Regions from separate parts of the Nonomuraea sp. NPDC051941 genome, predicted to be linked through region 1. Evidence: riboswitches for the same ligand, from Rfam matches in the RefSeq annotation. Region 1 holds a riboswitch; the other holds the start of a gene.
The links. A riboswitch is a leader RNA that binds a small molecule or an ion and turns the genes downstream of it on or off. The one in region 1 is predicted to bind cyclic di-AMP.
Positions count from the first base shown of each region.

Region 1 (6,995 bases):
TTGGGCCGGAGGCAGTTGGGCCCTTCGCTCGCCATTCGTCACGGTGAACGGGGCGGCGACCGCCGAAGTCGCCACCGTGGTGGCGACCCGGCGGACCTCCGCGGCGGAGACGGTGGGCGGTACCGGGCGGACCGTCAGCGCAACCGAGGTGCGGTTGTCGGCGAACGCTTCGCGTACGGCGCGCGCGGCTTCGTCCCGATCCAGCGCTCGGCCAGGCTTGGGGAGGATCGTCTGGGGCTCGAGTCCGCGGAACCGGACGCCGCCCTCGCGTGGCTCGGCGTCGATGGCCTTGGCCAGCTTGCCCAGCCCGCCGGCGAGCACACGCTCGTCGACCGTGACTTTCGGTGGGAGGTTCCTGGGGCTGCCGAACAGCGAACGCACGACGCCGGCGGGAGTGCTGGTGCCGTCCAACGCCGCCTCCACCGTGGCCGGGATGTCGAAGGCCAGCCCGAACTCGGAAGGGGTCACGCGGATCGTCCTGCCTGCCGCTGCCAGCGTTAATCGGCGCGCTGCGCGCTTTCCCAGCTCGCGCTCGAGACGCGCGCGGGCGTCGGCCGCGGACAGGCCGCCGATGTCGATGCCGGCCACGCGCGTACCGGAGGGTGCCTCGCCTGCCAGGATGACCGCGGGCACGGCATAGGTGAGGAGCGCGACAGCGATCACGGCCGCCACGATGATCAGCACTTTTCGGTTCCGCACGCCTGCCGCCACGTGTCGGCCGCCCGTCGGCGAAGGCGCGTGCGCGTTGTGCATGACAGGTCGATTCATCATGCACTCACATGGAGGGCGGGACCGGCGGCCGGGGCGACGGCGGCCTCCAGCGACGGGGCGACGTCATGCATGGTGAGAGTCTAGTAGCTGACTACTAATGCTCATCGTAGATGTCGAGGTGGATCGCGGCCATGACGGCACTGTGAGGGTGGAGGTTGGGGAGGGGCATATGAGCCGCTCTCCAACCTCCACCATGTCCGTCTGCCTGCTCAGACGGCTGGACGGCCCAGGCCGCGCAGTTGGGCGGGGGTCAGCGCGGAGACGTTCTGGTCGATGGGGGATTCGGTGTACTGGTGGATGGCCCAGGACTTCCAGTCGGCGGGCGGCGTGATGGCCCCCTTGGCCTTGCTGTAGTGGGCGACCCACAGCGGGTACTGGGCCAGGCCCTTGCCGTATTTGTTGGCGAAGTTCCAGCCGCTGTAGATCATCGGCGTGACCCCGGTCTTGGCCTTCACGTGCGACAGCCACGTCTTGGCCCAGGCGTTGACCTCGGCGACGGACCTGCCGTCGGTGGTCTCCAGGTCCAGGACCAGCAGGTCGCCGGCCTTGGCGGGCTGCGAGTTCACCATGGCGAGGAAGTACTCCGCCTCGGCGATGGGGTTGTTGCGGGGGTGGCCGAAGTGGTACGCCCCGCGTACGATTCCCTTCTTGCCCATTTCGCGCCAGTGGCGGGCGAATGAGGAGTCGCGGAAGGTCGTGCCCTCGGTGGCCTTGATGATGCCGAACTGGGCCGGGCTGGCAGTCCAGTCGTACTGGGACTCGTACCTGGAGACGTCCACGCCGTAGGTGAACGCCTTGGTCGCCTGCTGGGCTTGGTGCCGCGAGTCGTGGTCGGTGGTCGAAGCGAGCGCGGTGCCGGTTGCGCCCGTGAAGGCGGCGGTCCCGGCCAGGATCGCGCCGGCAACGGCGAGGCCAAGGCGCTTGGGGGGAAGATCGAGATGGTTCTTGAAGGAACGGACGATTGCGGCAAGCCAGGGCTTGGGCATGGGGGCATTGACTCCTTGCTTCCATGCCGCCTACCGGGTTAGCTGACGGGTTCGGGCTTGGAAGTGCCCTACGGGCGCAGCCTGGGCTGGCGTCCGATTCACCCCGGAAAGATTGGGTCCCCGGTTCCGTGGGACGCGGATTCGGCGGCCGTATGCGCCGCCCATGGCGGCTTACGGTCTGGTCAACGAAAAGGCAACGCCGCGACGAAGAGGCTCATCACGGCGCGTACCACAGATGGGTAAAAGGTATATATGCCTTCATAGATGGCGCAAGTGGGGCAAAGCCCATCCGCGGTGTATCGGCTACGAACGAGGGCTGAAACGCCTTGCCAGTAGCAGGTTTGGGGCTAGGTAAAGTCTGCGGCCGCCCTTCCGGACCTGCTCCTCGCGGCGGACGAAAAGGCGAGTCGATCTCGGCCTCTGGGGGAGCGCTGCGAAGGGCGGGACGAATGGGATTGAAGGTGCGGCCGAGCGCCTGGCGGTGCTGGCCACGGTCATAAGGCAGTGAGGACTCTGGCGTGGACGGCAAGGCTGCCATCGGGTGGGAGATGCCCACGATGGTCACGTCGCTGGGGTCACATCTTCCAGCGTCGCCAGCCGGCCGTGGCGCATCACCATCACGAGCCCGCCGCACATCATCACTGACAAGTCACCAGAAGATCTTCCCAGGCCCTCGTCGGCCTGGGGAGATCTCGTATTCCTCGTACGTTCAGCTCGTGAGGTGCCCTGATTGTCGCCTTGCTCTGACTAACTACTATTCTTCGTAGTTGTATGGTGTGGCGGCCCCTGCGCCACCGGCGGGCGACTCGAGGTGACCGGTGTTCGAACGAATCGAAGCGGAGTTCGCCTCCCGGCTGGGCCGAGAGTGCCTGTACGTGCCCTCGCACAGGCTTGGCCTGTTCATCGCGTTACGGCACTGGATGTCACCTGGGCAGCGCCTGCTGATGTCGGCGATCTCGGCGGACGAAATCCTGTTCCTGGTGCTGGCCGCAGGGCTGCGACCGGTCATCGCCCCGACGAACCCCCGCAACGGCAACATCGACACCCGAGCAATGGACGGGCTGCGTTTCGACGGGGTGCTGGCCACCCACCTGTACGGCCTGCCGGACGACATCGTCGCTCTGGGCGGAATGTGCGCCCAACGCGGCATCCCTCTCATAGAAGATGCCGCGCACGCCATGCAGACGACGGTGATGGGAGCGCCGGTCGGAGCATTCGGCGATGCCGGTGTCTTCAGCCTGTCCAAACACCCAGGCGCCGCCCCGGGCGGAATCGTGGCGATGGCGCAACCGGATGACCGCCCGGCATTGCAGGCACTGCGTACGCGCTGGCTTTCACGGAGATTCCCGCTCGCCGAGTTGGGTGTCCTGGCCAAGGTGATCGCTCGCAACGCCGTCTCGGCCACAGCCCTCGGCGGCCCGGTCTGGTGGCCGGCCCAGGCGCTGGGCCTGAACGAGCGGCGTGAAGGTCACCGGATCGCGCTTCGGCGCACGGCGCTCGCGCCGCGGCTGGCCGGCGGAGGCATGGAATGCCCCGGGCTGGACGCCTTGGACGCCTGGGTATGCGCGGACAACCATCGCTACCGCATGCGCCAGGGATCGCTGATCGAGGCCTACGGACTGCGCCGGATGAAGATGCTCGAGGCGCAGCGTGGGCGCAGGCTTGCCGGCGTACACCGGCTCGCCGAGTTGAAGACGGTCGCGCCGGCGGTGCTGGAGCAGCTGGATCAGCCTCTGTTCCGGGTGCCGCTCCTCGTCGAGGATCGTGAACGTGCGATCCAAAGACTGCGCCGACGCGGGGTCATCGTCGGGTATGTGTACGACCCTCCCTTCGACGACTACGCGCCCGGCCTCACCGAAGCGTCTCCGGCTCCGGAGGCGTCCCGCTGGTGGGCACGCCACGTACTCCCGATCGACCCGTTGCAGGCGGAGCGGGCCTTGCCGATCCTCGCGGAGCTCTCGTCTCCTGCTCTGCACAATGCGCCCTGAAAAAGCACGGAAATAGGTAAAAATTTTATCGTATTTGGCCTACAGGATAGGAGATCCTATTTCCTGCTCTCGAACATGGCTTTTCCACCGAGGGCAACACCGGCAAGGGCAAGGTGGAGCAGCGGATCCGGCCCAAGTCCCAGGTTGTCGGCTACGGCTACTCCGAGTACAAGGCCTGACCGGAAGACCCCTTGCCAGTGCGCCGGTGGAGCGGCTGCTGGGCGCGGCCGGAGCAATGTTCGAGCGGGAGTTCGCCACCGCCACGGGGTTGAGGCCGTCGGGCAGGGCGGAGGTCCAGTCGGTCGAGCGGAGTTTCTCGGTGAGTTTGGCGAACAGGCCGACGACGAGGAAGAGGCATCCGTGATCAGCCGTGGCCGGCTGCTGGGATCGACGTGCTCGCCGAGGTCGGGTGAGGCTGTCGTGACGCGAAGCCCAGGGTGATCGAAGACCCGGCGCGTGCGCCTCCGAAGCTCTGGCAGCCGGTACGCGGCTGCTGCCGGCGCGGGCCCGCGCCTACCGCGGACGCAGTAGATTCGCGGCTCGTGCGGCGTCTGCGGCAGGGGGAAGTGTCTCCGTCAGCAGGATGACCGGCGGCGGGTTCAGCGGACATAGTTCTGGCGTCCAGTCGCAGGAAGCGGAGGAGAACTTCATGTCCGTTCTATTTGTGCTTGCCGCACAGGCGGCCTCGCCAATCTGTACGACGCCGGCAGAATGCGCGGGCCAGGGTGTCAATACTTTCCTCGGAACCCCTGAGCGAATCTGGGCCAGTGTGGCCGCGCTGGTGGCGCTGGGCGGCGTGGTCATCGGCTGGCTGGCGCTGCGCTCCGTCCGCCGTATCGGCGACGGCGGGAGGAGGGGAGCCGTCATGGCTCTGGTGGTGGGGCTGGCCGGTGGGCTCAACGGCGCGGTGAATCTGGCTGTCGCCGATGGTGGCCTCGGCACCGGCAATGGAGTATTCGGGGGTGCCTTGGCTCTGGTGCTTGGGCTGGTCGGTGCGGTGCTCGGCGGGCTGGCTCTGGCCCGCTCCCGCCGTACCGAGCTGAGCGGCTGACCGCAGCGAATACAAGCGCGCGATCGAGGCCGTGATGACCATACACACGTCGATCGTCGTACGGCGGCCGCTTCTCGTGATCTTGTACGCATGTACGTACCGTGCTGACTTCCGGCAGCCCGACAGTGACGTTGCCCATGTCCAGGGACGCCATGAACACGGCCACCTTGTTGTGTCAGCGCAGTCGCAACCACCAACTCCATCAAATTAATTTGATGTATTCTGCGGACATGGTGCTGTCCGATCAGGCCGGCCCGCCGCCGTTCGTCCGGCTGGCCGCCCATGAAGTGCGCTGGCGGCTGCTGAGCGAGCTGGCGCGCAGCGACCTGCGCGTGCGGGAACTCGTGGCTCTGGTCGGCGAGCCGCAGAACCTGGTCTCCTACCACCTGCGGCTGCTGCGCTCCGGCGGGCTGGTCAACGCCCGCCGCAGCAGCTTCGACGGCCGCGACAGCTACTACCACCTGGACCTGGAGCGCTGTGCGGATGCGCTGGCCGACGCCGGTGCCGCCCTGCATCCCGCACTGCGCCTGCTCCCCGCCGAGCCGGCCAACACGGCCGAGACTCCTGCGGCGGAAACACCCTCCGTGCTGTTCATGTGCACCGGTAACAGCGCCCGCTCACCCATCGCCGAGGCGCTCCTGCACCATCGCGTGGGCAGCCGCGCCTTGGTGACCAGCGCCGGCAACCACCCCAAAGCCGCCCTCCACCCCCACGCTGTACGCGTGCTCCGCCGCCGGTACGACATCGACATCACCGACCAGCGCCCACGCCATCTGGACACGATGACCGGCCGCCACTTCGACTACGTGATCAGCCTGTGCGACAAGGTCCGCGAGGCCTGCCCCGACTTCGGCGGCCACCCGCAACGCCTGCACTGGAGCATCCCCGACCCCGCCGCCGCCAGCGGCGACGACACCGCCCAGGACGACCACCCCGCGTTCGACCGCACCGCCGCAGAGATCGACACCCGCATCCGGCACCTGCAACCCATCCTGTTCCCCGCCCCACACCGAAAGGTTCGGCCATGAACGCAACCGACCAGGTAGCCAGCGTCCGCTACATCGTCGACGACGTCCAAGCCGCCGTCGACTTCTACACCACCCACCTCGGCTTCACCGTGAACTTCAGCGCCGCGCCCGCCTTCGCCGACGTGGTACGCGGGCCACTGCGGCTATTGCTGTCGGGGCCTGCCAGTTCCGGTGCCCGCGCCACCCCCGAGCAGGCCGCCGGCGTCGGCCGCAACCGCATCCACCTGGTCGTTGACGACCTGGATGCCGAGGTCGCCCGCCTGCGTGAGGCGGGCCTACCGTTCCGCAGCGACGTGGTCACCGGCCCCGGCGGGCGCCAGATCCTACTCGCCGACCCCGCCGGCAACCTGATCGAACTGTTCCAGACCGCCCACCGGTCCGCCCCCGCACCCAGGCCCTGAACGCCCCGACGCGACGGGCTCGCCTTGCGCCCTCATGTGCCCCATGCGGTGAGCCGGTCGGCCACCGACCGGCTCACCCATCTGCCGAGATGCCAAGAGTGACCGTGCCCCACGCACCCGAGGTGCTACCGCAGGTGCTGCTCGTCTGCCTGCACAACGCCGGCCGCTCCCGGATGGCCGCCGCGCTGCTCCACCACCACCTCCGCGGCCGGGTCGCGGTCCGCTCCGCCGGATCCGTGCCCGCCGACACGATCAACCTGCCCGACATGGCGCTCATCGACGTCCGGATGCCGGTCGTCGACGGCATCGAGGCGACCCGGCGCGCATCGCCGCGGACCCGGCCCTGGCCGGGATGCACGTCGTCATCCTGACCAACTACAGCCTGGACGAATACGTCTTCGACGCGCTGCGCGCCGGCGCGGCCGGATTCTCGTCAAGGACATCGTGCCGGAGGACTCCTGCACGCCGTACGCGTCGCCCTCGCGGGACGCCCTGTTCGCACCGTCGATCACCCGCAAACTGATCAACCGCTACGTCACCCAGCCGCTCCACACCGGTACCGGGCTGAAAGAGCTGACCAACCGCGAACGCGAGACCGTCGCCCTGCTCGCGCAGGGTCTGTCCAACGACCAGGTCGCCGACCTCATGGCGATCAGCGCGATGACCGCGAAAGCCCATATCAACCGGGCCATGACCAAGCTCCGAGCCCGCGACCGCGCCCAACTCGTCGTTCCCGCCTACGAATCCGGCCTGGTGACCCCACGCAACTC
Region 1 is NZ_JBIUCF010000032.1:145,333-152,327, forward strand. It holds gene ACIHFD_RS41970 (VanW family protein) at 1-699, opposite strand, end outside; gene ACIHFD_RS41975 (glycoside hydrolase family 25 protein) at 981-1,757, opposite strand; cyclic di-AMP (ydaO/yuaA leader) riboswitch at 1,770-1,914, opposite strand; gene ACIHFD_RS41980 (DegT/DnrJ/EryC1/StrS family aminotransferase) at 2,576-3,745, shown strand; gene ACIHFD_RS41985 (DUF6223 family protein) at 4,329-4,796, shown strand; gene ACIHFD_RS41990 (ArsR family transcriptional regulator) at 5,027-5,824, shown strand; gene ACIHFD_RS41995 (VOC family protein) at 5,821-6,225, shown strand; gene ACIHFD_RS42000 (hypothetical protein) at 6,324-6,596, shown strand; gene ACIHFD_RS42005 (response regulator transcription factor) at 6,670-6,995, shown strand, end outside.

Region 2 (6,995 bases), on a different contig from region 1:
CCTAGATCCCGCCGTAGCACAGTACGTCCTCGCGCACACGACCCCGCCCGACGCCCTGCTGGACGAGCTGGCGAAGGAGACGCTCGGCGCCACCGGGGACGCCGCCGGCATGCAGATCTCGCCCGACCAGGGCACCTTCCTGACCATGATCACCCAGCTCGTGGCGCCCCAGGTCGTCGTCGAGGTGGGGACGTTCACCGGCTACTCGTCCGTGTGCATCGCCAGGGGCCTGTCCGGCGGGCGGCTGCACTGCTTCGACGTGAGCGACGAGTGGACCTCCGTCGCCCGCCGCTACTGGCGCGAGGCCGGGGTGGAGGACCGCGTGACGCTCACGCTCGGGCCTGCGCTGGAGACGCTCGCCGCCTTCGACCAGACCGTCGACCTGGCCTTCCTCGATGCCGACAAGGGCAACTACCCCGGCTACTACGAGCTGCTCATGGAGCGCCTGCGGCCCGGCGGCCTGATCGTGGCGGACAACACGCTGCGCCGGGGCCACGTGGCGGACCCGGCGCACGAGGAGCAGACCACCGTGGAGATCCGGCAGTTCAACGACCTGGTGATGGAGGATCCGCGGGTGACGGTCCTCATGCTGCCGGTCGCGGACGGGATGACCCTGATCAGGAAGAACTAGGCGCGGCGGCCGGGCCCTCGCGGACCCGGCCGTCCCCACTAGACGATCTTGTGGATCCAGTTGTGGGCGTCGGGGCGGGCGCCGTACTGGATGCCCACCAGCTCCTCGCGCACCCGCATCGTCACCGGGCCGGGGTTGCCGTCGGCGACGCTCCAGGAGCGGTCGGCGCCCTTCACCGTGCCCACCGGCGTGACCACGGCCGCCGTGCCGCACGCGAACACCTCGGTGAGCTCCCCGGACTCGCATCCGGCCTGCCACTCGTCGATCGAGATGAGGCGCTCCTCGGTCTCCAGGCCCAGGTCGCCGGCCAGCTCCAGGATCGACTCCCTGGTGATGCCGGGCAGCAGGGTGCCGGTCAGCGCGGGGGTGACGAGCTTGTCGCCGAAGACGAAGAACAGGTTCATCCCGCCCATCTCCTCGACGTACCTGTGCTCGTGGGCGTCCAGCCACACCACCTGGTCGCAGCCGTTCTCCACGGCCTGCCGCTGCGCGACGAACGCGGCCGCGTAGTTGCCGCCGCACTTCGCGAAGCCCGTGCCGCCGGGGGCGGCCCGCGTGTACTCGGTGGACAGCCAGACGGAGACGGGCTTGAGCCCACCCGTGAAGTACGAGGCCGCCGGGGAGGCGATGACCATGTACTTGTACGACTTCGACGGGTAGTTGACACCGAGCCCCGCCTGGGTGGCGATCATGAAGGGCCGCAGGTAGAGGCTGTGACCCTCGGTCGTGGGCACCCATTCCCTGTCGGTCTGGACGAGGAGCTCGAGCGACTCCACGAAAGCCTCCTCCGGCAGCTCCGGCATGGCCATCCGGAGCGCGGAGCGGTTGAAGCGGGCGGCGTTCGCGTACGGGCGGAACGCGACGATCGAGCCGTTGGCCTGGCGGTAGGCCTTGAGCCCCTCGAACAGCTCCTGCGCGTAGTGGAAGACCGAGGTGGCCGGGTCGAGCGAGAGCGGGCCGTACGGAAGGAGCTTGGCGTCGTGCCAGCCCTGCCCCTCGGTGTAGTCGATCGAGACCATGTGATCCGTGAAGGTCTGCCCGAAGCCGGGGTTCGCCAGTACCTGCTCCCGCTCGGCCGCGGTGCGAGCGTGGTCGGATAGCTGCACGTCGAAGCTGAGCTTCTGAGCGATGGTCATGACGTCGGTCCTTCTCTCTGCGAATCTGCCCAAATCTACAAGAAATCTGCGGATCGGTGCTGGTGAGCGGGCGCTGCCCGGAAGACAGTCCCGGTACTTCCTATTGTCTCGCTATATGGGATGGCAAGCGGCCAATGGGGCGATCAGCCCTTTTGGACGCAAAAAAGCGCCTGGCGGCCCTCGTCGGACCACCAGGCGCGTTGGGGGCTAGGCGGTCCTAGCCGGATACTCGCGCGGTGATGTCGTCACCGATCTCGTGGGTGGTGCGACCCGCCCAGCCGGCCAGCCGCTCGAGGATGTCATCGGCGACCGCCTGCTCGACCTTGGCCGCCTCGGTGTGCAGGCCCAGGTGGTCGAGGAGCATGGCGACGGACAGGATGGTCGCGGTCGGGTCGGCCTTGCCCTGGCCGGCGATGTCGGGGGCGCTGCCGTGCACCGGCTCGAACATGCTCGGCGCGGACCGCTCGGGGTTGATGTTGCCGCTGGCGGCCAGGCCGATGCCGCCCGCGATGGCGGCGCCCAGGTCGGTGATGATGTCGCCGAACAGGTTGTCGGTGACGACCACGTCGAACCGCTCCGGCTGGCTCACGAAGAACATCGAGGCCGCGTCGATGTGGCAGTAGTCGGTCGTGACGTCGGGGTATTCCGCCGCCAGGCGGTTGACCGTGCGCTGCCACAGGTCACCGGCGAAGGTGAGGACGTTGGTCTTGTGGACGAGCGTCAGCTTCTTGCGCGGCCGCGTGACGGCCTTCTCGAACGCGTAGCGCACCACGCGCTCGACACCGTAGGCGGTGTTGAGCGACTCCTGGGTGGCGATCTCGTGCGGGGTGCCGCGCCGCATGGCGCCACCGGTGCCCGCGTAGAGGCCCTCGGTGCCCTCGCGGACGACGATCATGTCGATGTTCTCCGGCGGCGTGTCGGCCAGCGGGGTCTCCACGCCGGGGAACAGCTTGACCGGGCGCAGGTTGACGTAGTGGTCGAACTCGAAGCGGAGCCGCAGCAGCAGATCGCGCTCGAGGATGCCCGGCGGCACGCTGGGGTCGCCCACGGCGCCGAGCAGGATCGCGTCGTAGCCGCGCAGCTCTTCGAGCACGGCGTCGGGCAGCGTCTCGCCGGTACGGTGATAGCGTGCGGCTCCCAGGTCGTAGTGAGTGGGCTCGATCTTCGTGCCCACTGCCTCCAGGACCTTGAGCCCTTCGGCCACGACCTCGGTGCCGATCCCATCGCCGGGGATGACGGCCAGACGGATGTTACGCGACTCCATGGGCGGTACCTTACCGCGTCGTCTCGGCTGACGAACACTTCATCTCATCTTTCGGACGACCCCTTTGTCCGGTATTGCGGTTCTTTGACCGTTTCGTTAAAGTCACCGACCAGCCTAATCCGCGCGCCGTTGCGTGGAGCCGGGGACCCACATTCCCCCTGGGGCGAGTCGGCACCCCCATGCCGTAGGGCTACTTCCAGGCCCGAGCCCGTCAGCTAACCCGGCCGGCCTTATGGAAGGACAGACCCCTGTCTCGAATCGCCATTGTCCTGGCGGCGGGCGCCGCCGGGCTCATGCTGGCCTCCCCAGCCCATGCCTCGGCCAAGATCGACGACCTCACCACCCTGACCGGCGGCCAGATCAAGGAAATCCAGGAGGAACAGGCTCCGACGCCCGCCTGGAAGGTCGCCATCAAGTTCGCCATGAGCAAGCGCGGCACCCCGTACGTGTGGGGCGGCGCCAGCCCGAGCGGATACGACTGCTCCGGGCTCATGCTCAGGGCGTACGAGCACGCCGGAATCGAACTCCCCCGCACCGCCGCCGAACAGTACGGCGCGTTCACCCAGAAGATCGACTGGAAGGACCTCAAACCCGGCGATCTGGTCTTCTTCCACGGCCTCGGGCATGTCGGGATGATCTCCCGGCCCGGCTACATGGTCCACTCGCCGCACACGGGTGACGTGGTCAAGGAAGAGCGCCTGACCTCCTGGCGCAGAGAGTCCTTCGTGGGTGGCGTCCGCCCCGACCGCAAGGGCGTACGGCTCTGGTCCAAGCTCCAGAAGCAGCGCGACGAAACGCCCACCACCCTCACGGCCACCCTGTAGGAGGCCGCGGCGTCCGCCTCCCCACGCGACGGTCAGGGGAGGCGGGCGTCGAAGATGAGCTCCCAGGCGCGGGTCCTGGCGCGGGCCACCGCGCCCAGCAGGACGCCGCTGTCCCCCAGCGTGCTGGCCACCACCGACGGCCGCAGCGGGCCGAGCTCGGCGATGCGGGCTTCGATGGACTCCCCCAGGAGGTCCAGGTTGCGGCCCACGCCGCCGCTGAGCACGATCACCTCCGGATCCAGCACGGCGGCCACCGCCACCAGCAGGCCGCCGATGCGGCGCCCCTCGGCCTCCACCACCGAGCGGGCCACTCTGTCACCGGAGGCCGCCGCGGCGAAGACCTTCTTGGCCGTCCGCAGGCTCAGGCCGGCGGCGCGGGCCGCGCGGACCACTCCGGGCGCGGCGGCGACCGCCTCCGTGGCGCCGTGGGCCAGGGCGTCACCGGCCGGCGGCGCCGGGTCCTCGGTCGCGGGCAGGTACGAGACCTCCCCCGCCGCTCCCCGGGCGCCCACGTACAGCTCACCGTTGATCACGATGCCCATCCCGACGCCGGTGCCGACGGACACCAGCGCGAAGTTGGACTTGCCGCGCCCCGCCCCGTGCGTGTGCTCGCCGACGGCGGCCAGGTTGATGTCGTTCTCGATGACGAGGTCGACCTCCATCTCGGCGCGCAGGCGCTCGGCCAGGTCGGAGCCGGGCAGGTTGGGGGCGAACTCCAGGCGGCCGAGCTCCGGGTTGTACACGCCGGGCGTGCCGACGACGGCGCAGGCGATGTCGGGCCAGTCGACGACGGCCTCATAGGCGGCGGCCCGGCACAGCTGTCCGACCAGGAGTGCCAGTTCGGCGGAGGTGAGGGCGGTGTTGCGCCCGTCCCTCCGGCCGGCGAATTTCCCGCGCAGATCGGCGACGGCGACCCTGATCCAGTCACGCCCGATGTCGACGCCGGCGACGTGGGTGGCGGCGGCGTTGACGTCGTACAGGGACGTGACCGGCCCCGGGCGGCCGGAGACCTCGCCGACGAGGTGAACGAGCCCGTCCACCTCCAGCCCGGCCAGGGCCGCGGACACCGTGGGCTTTGACAGGCCGGTGATCTTGGCGAGGTCGGTGCGCGAGGCGGGGCCGTGCTCCTGAAGATGGTCGAGCAGGCGGCGCTCGTTCAGCACTCGCAGCATCCGCGGATTACCCAGGTCGCCCCGCATCTCACCCTCCTTGAGGAAACAGAGCCTAGCCAACTTGCCTGATAGTAAATTACCTTTCTTACCAAGCACAGGGGCGGCACATCCGGAAGGACGAAGTGCGATGCACCGAGCATGGCGATCAATCCCTGTCGCGGCGGTCCTCCTGGCCGCCGCCTGCGGAAACGCCGGGAACAGTACCGGAAACGGCACCGGCGCCACCACCACGACCACGCAGAACCAGGGCGGCAAGACGATCGCGCTGTTCCTGCCCGAGTCCAAGACCACCCGATACGAGGCATTCGACCGCCCGCTGTTCGAGGCGAAGGTCAAGTCGCTCTGCCCCGACTGCAAGATTCTCTACAGCAACGCCGAGCAGGACGCCCCCAAGCAGCAGCAACAGGTCGAGGCCGCGCTCACCCAGCAGGCCGACGTGCTCGTGCTCGACGCCGTGGACGCCAACGCCGTGGCTCCCCTGGTGAACCAGGCCAAGCAGAAGAAGGTCCCGGTCATCGCCTACGACCGGCTGATCTCGGGGCTCGACTACGCGTACTACGTCTCGTTCAACAACGTACGGGTGGGCGAGATGCAGGGCCAGGCCCTGCTCGACGCCATGACCGCCAGGGGCACGGCGGCGAAGGGCCAGATCGTGATGATCCACGGCTCCCCCACCGACCCCAGCTCGGCCGACTACAAGAAGGGCGCCAAGAGCGTGCTGGACGGGAAGGTGAAGGTCGGCAGGGAGTTCGACACGCCGGACTGGAGCCCCGACAAGGCGCAGCAGGAGATGGAGCAGGCCATCACCGCGCTGGGCAAGGACACCATCACCGGTGTGCTGTCCGCGAACGACGGCATGGCGGGCGGCGCGATCGCGGCCATGAAACGCGCGGGCTACAAGCAGCTCCCGCCGATCACCGGCCAGGACGCCGAGCTGGCCGCCGTCCAGCGCATCCTCACCGGCGAGCAGTACATGACCATATATCTGAACATCAGGGCGGAGGCGGAGAAGTCCGCCGAGCTCGCCGTCGCCGTCGCCAAGGGCGAGCAGCCCACCGCTCCCGCCAAGGTCAACAACGGCGCGGCCGACATCCCGGCCTTCCTTCTCGACCCCATCCCCGTCACGGCCGACAAGGTCAAGGACACGATCGTGAAGGACGGCTTCTACACCGCCGCCCAGCTCTGCACGGGCGAGGTCAAGGCCGCCTGCGAGAAGCAGGGCATCGAGTAGATGCTCTCGGCGACAGACATCTCCAAACGGTACGGGGCGGTCCAGGCGCTCGACGGGGCCCGCCTGGACCTGCGCCCCGGCGAGGTCGTGGCCCTCATGGGCGACAACGGCGCGGGCAAGTCCACGCTGGTCAAGGCCATCTCGGGGGTCGTGACGCCGGACGCCGGCACGATCACCGTGGACGGCTCGCCGGTCAGGATCGCCAACCCGCACGACGCGCAGGCCCTCGGCGTCTCGACCGTCTACCAGGACCTCGCGCTCTGCGAGAACCTCGACGTCGTGGCCAACCTCTTCCTGGGCACCGAGCGCCGCCGCGGCTCGCTGCTGCGCCACATCGCCATGGAACGCGCGACCCGCGACCTCCTCGGCCAGCTCGACGTGCGCATCAGGGACATCAGGGTGCCGGTCGCCATGCTGTCCGGTGGCCAGCGGCAGTCGGTGTCCATCGCCAGGGCGCTCATCGGCGAGCCGCGGCTGGTCATCCTCGACGAGCCCACGGCGGCCCTGGGGGTCGAGCAGACGGCGCAGGTGCTGGCGCTGATCGGGCGGCTGCGCGAGCGCGGGCTCGCGGTGCTGGTCATCTCGCACAACCTCGCCGACGTACGCGCGGTGAGCGACCGCGTGGTGGTGCTGCGGCTGGGCCGCAACGCCGGTGAGTTCACCACGGCCACCGCCTCCCAGGAGGAGATCGTGGCCGCGATCACGGGGGCGGGGACATGACCGACACGCTGGTACGC
Region 2 is NZ_JBIUCF010000045.1:88,179-95,173, forward strand. It holds gene ACIHFD_RS50880 (O-methyltransferase) at 1-631, shown strand, start outside; gene ACIHFD_RS50885 (branched-chain amino acid aminotransferase) at 670-1,767, opposite strand; gene ACIHFD_RS50890 (3-isopropylmalate dehydrogenase) at 1,985-3,031, opposite strand; cyclic di-AMP (ydaO/yuaA leader) riboswitch at 3,133-3,276, shown strand; gene ACIHFD_RS50895 (C40 family peptidase) at 3,325-3,855, shown strand; gene ACIHFD_RS50900 (ROK family protein) at 3,888-5,054, opposite strand; gene ACIHFD_RS50905 (sugar ABC transporter substrate-binding protein) at 5,155-6,258, shown strand; gene ACIHFD_RS50910 (ATP-binding cassette domain-containing protein) at 6,259-6,978, shown strand; gene ACIHFD_RS50915 (sugar ABC transporter permease) at 6,975-6,995, shown strand, end outside.
Region 2: linked by a shared signal. The riboswitch ahead of ACIHFD_RS50895 (C40 family peptidase) and the one ahead of ACIHFD_RS41975 (glycoside hydrolase family 25 protein) in region 1 are both predicted to bind cyclic di-AMP.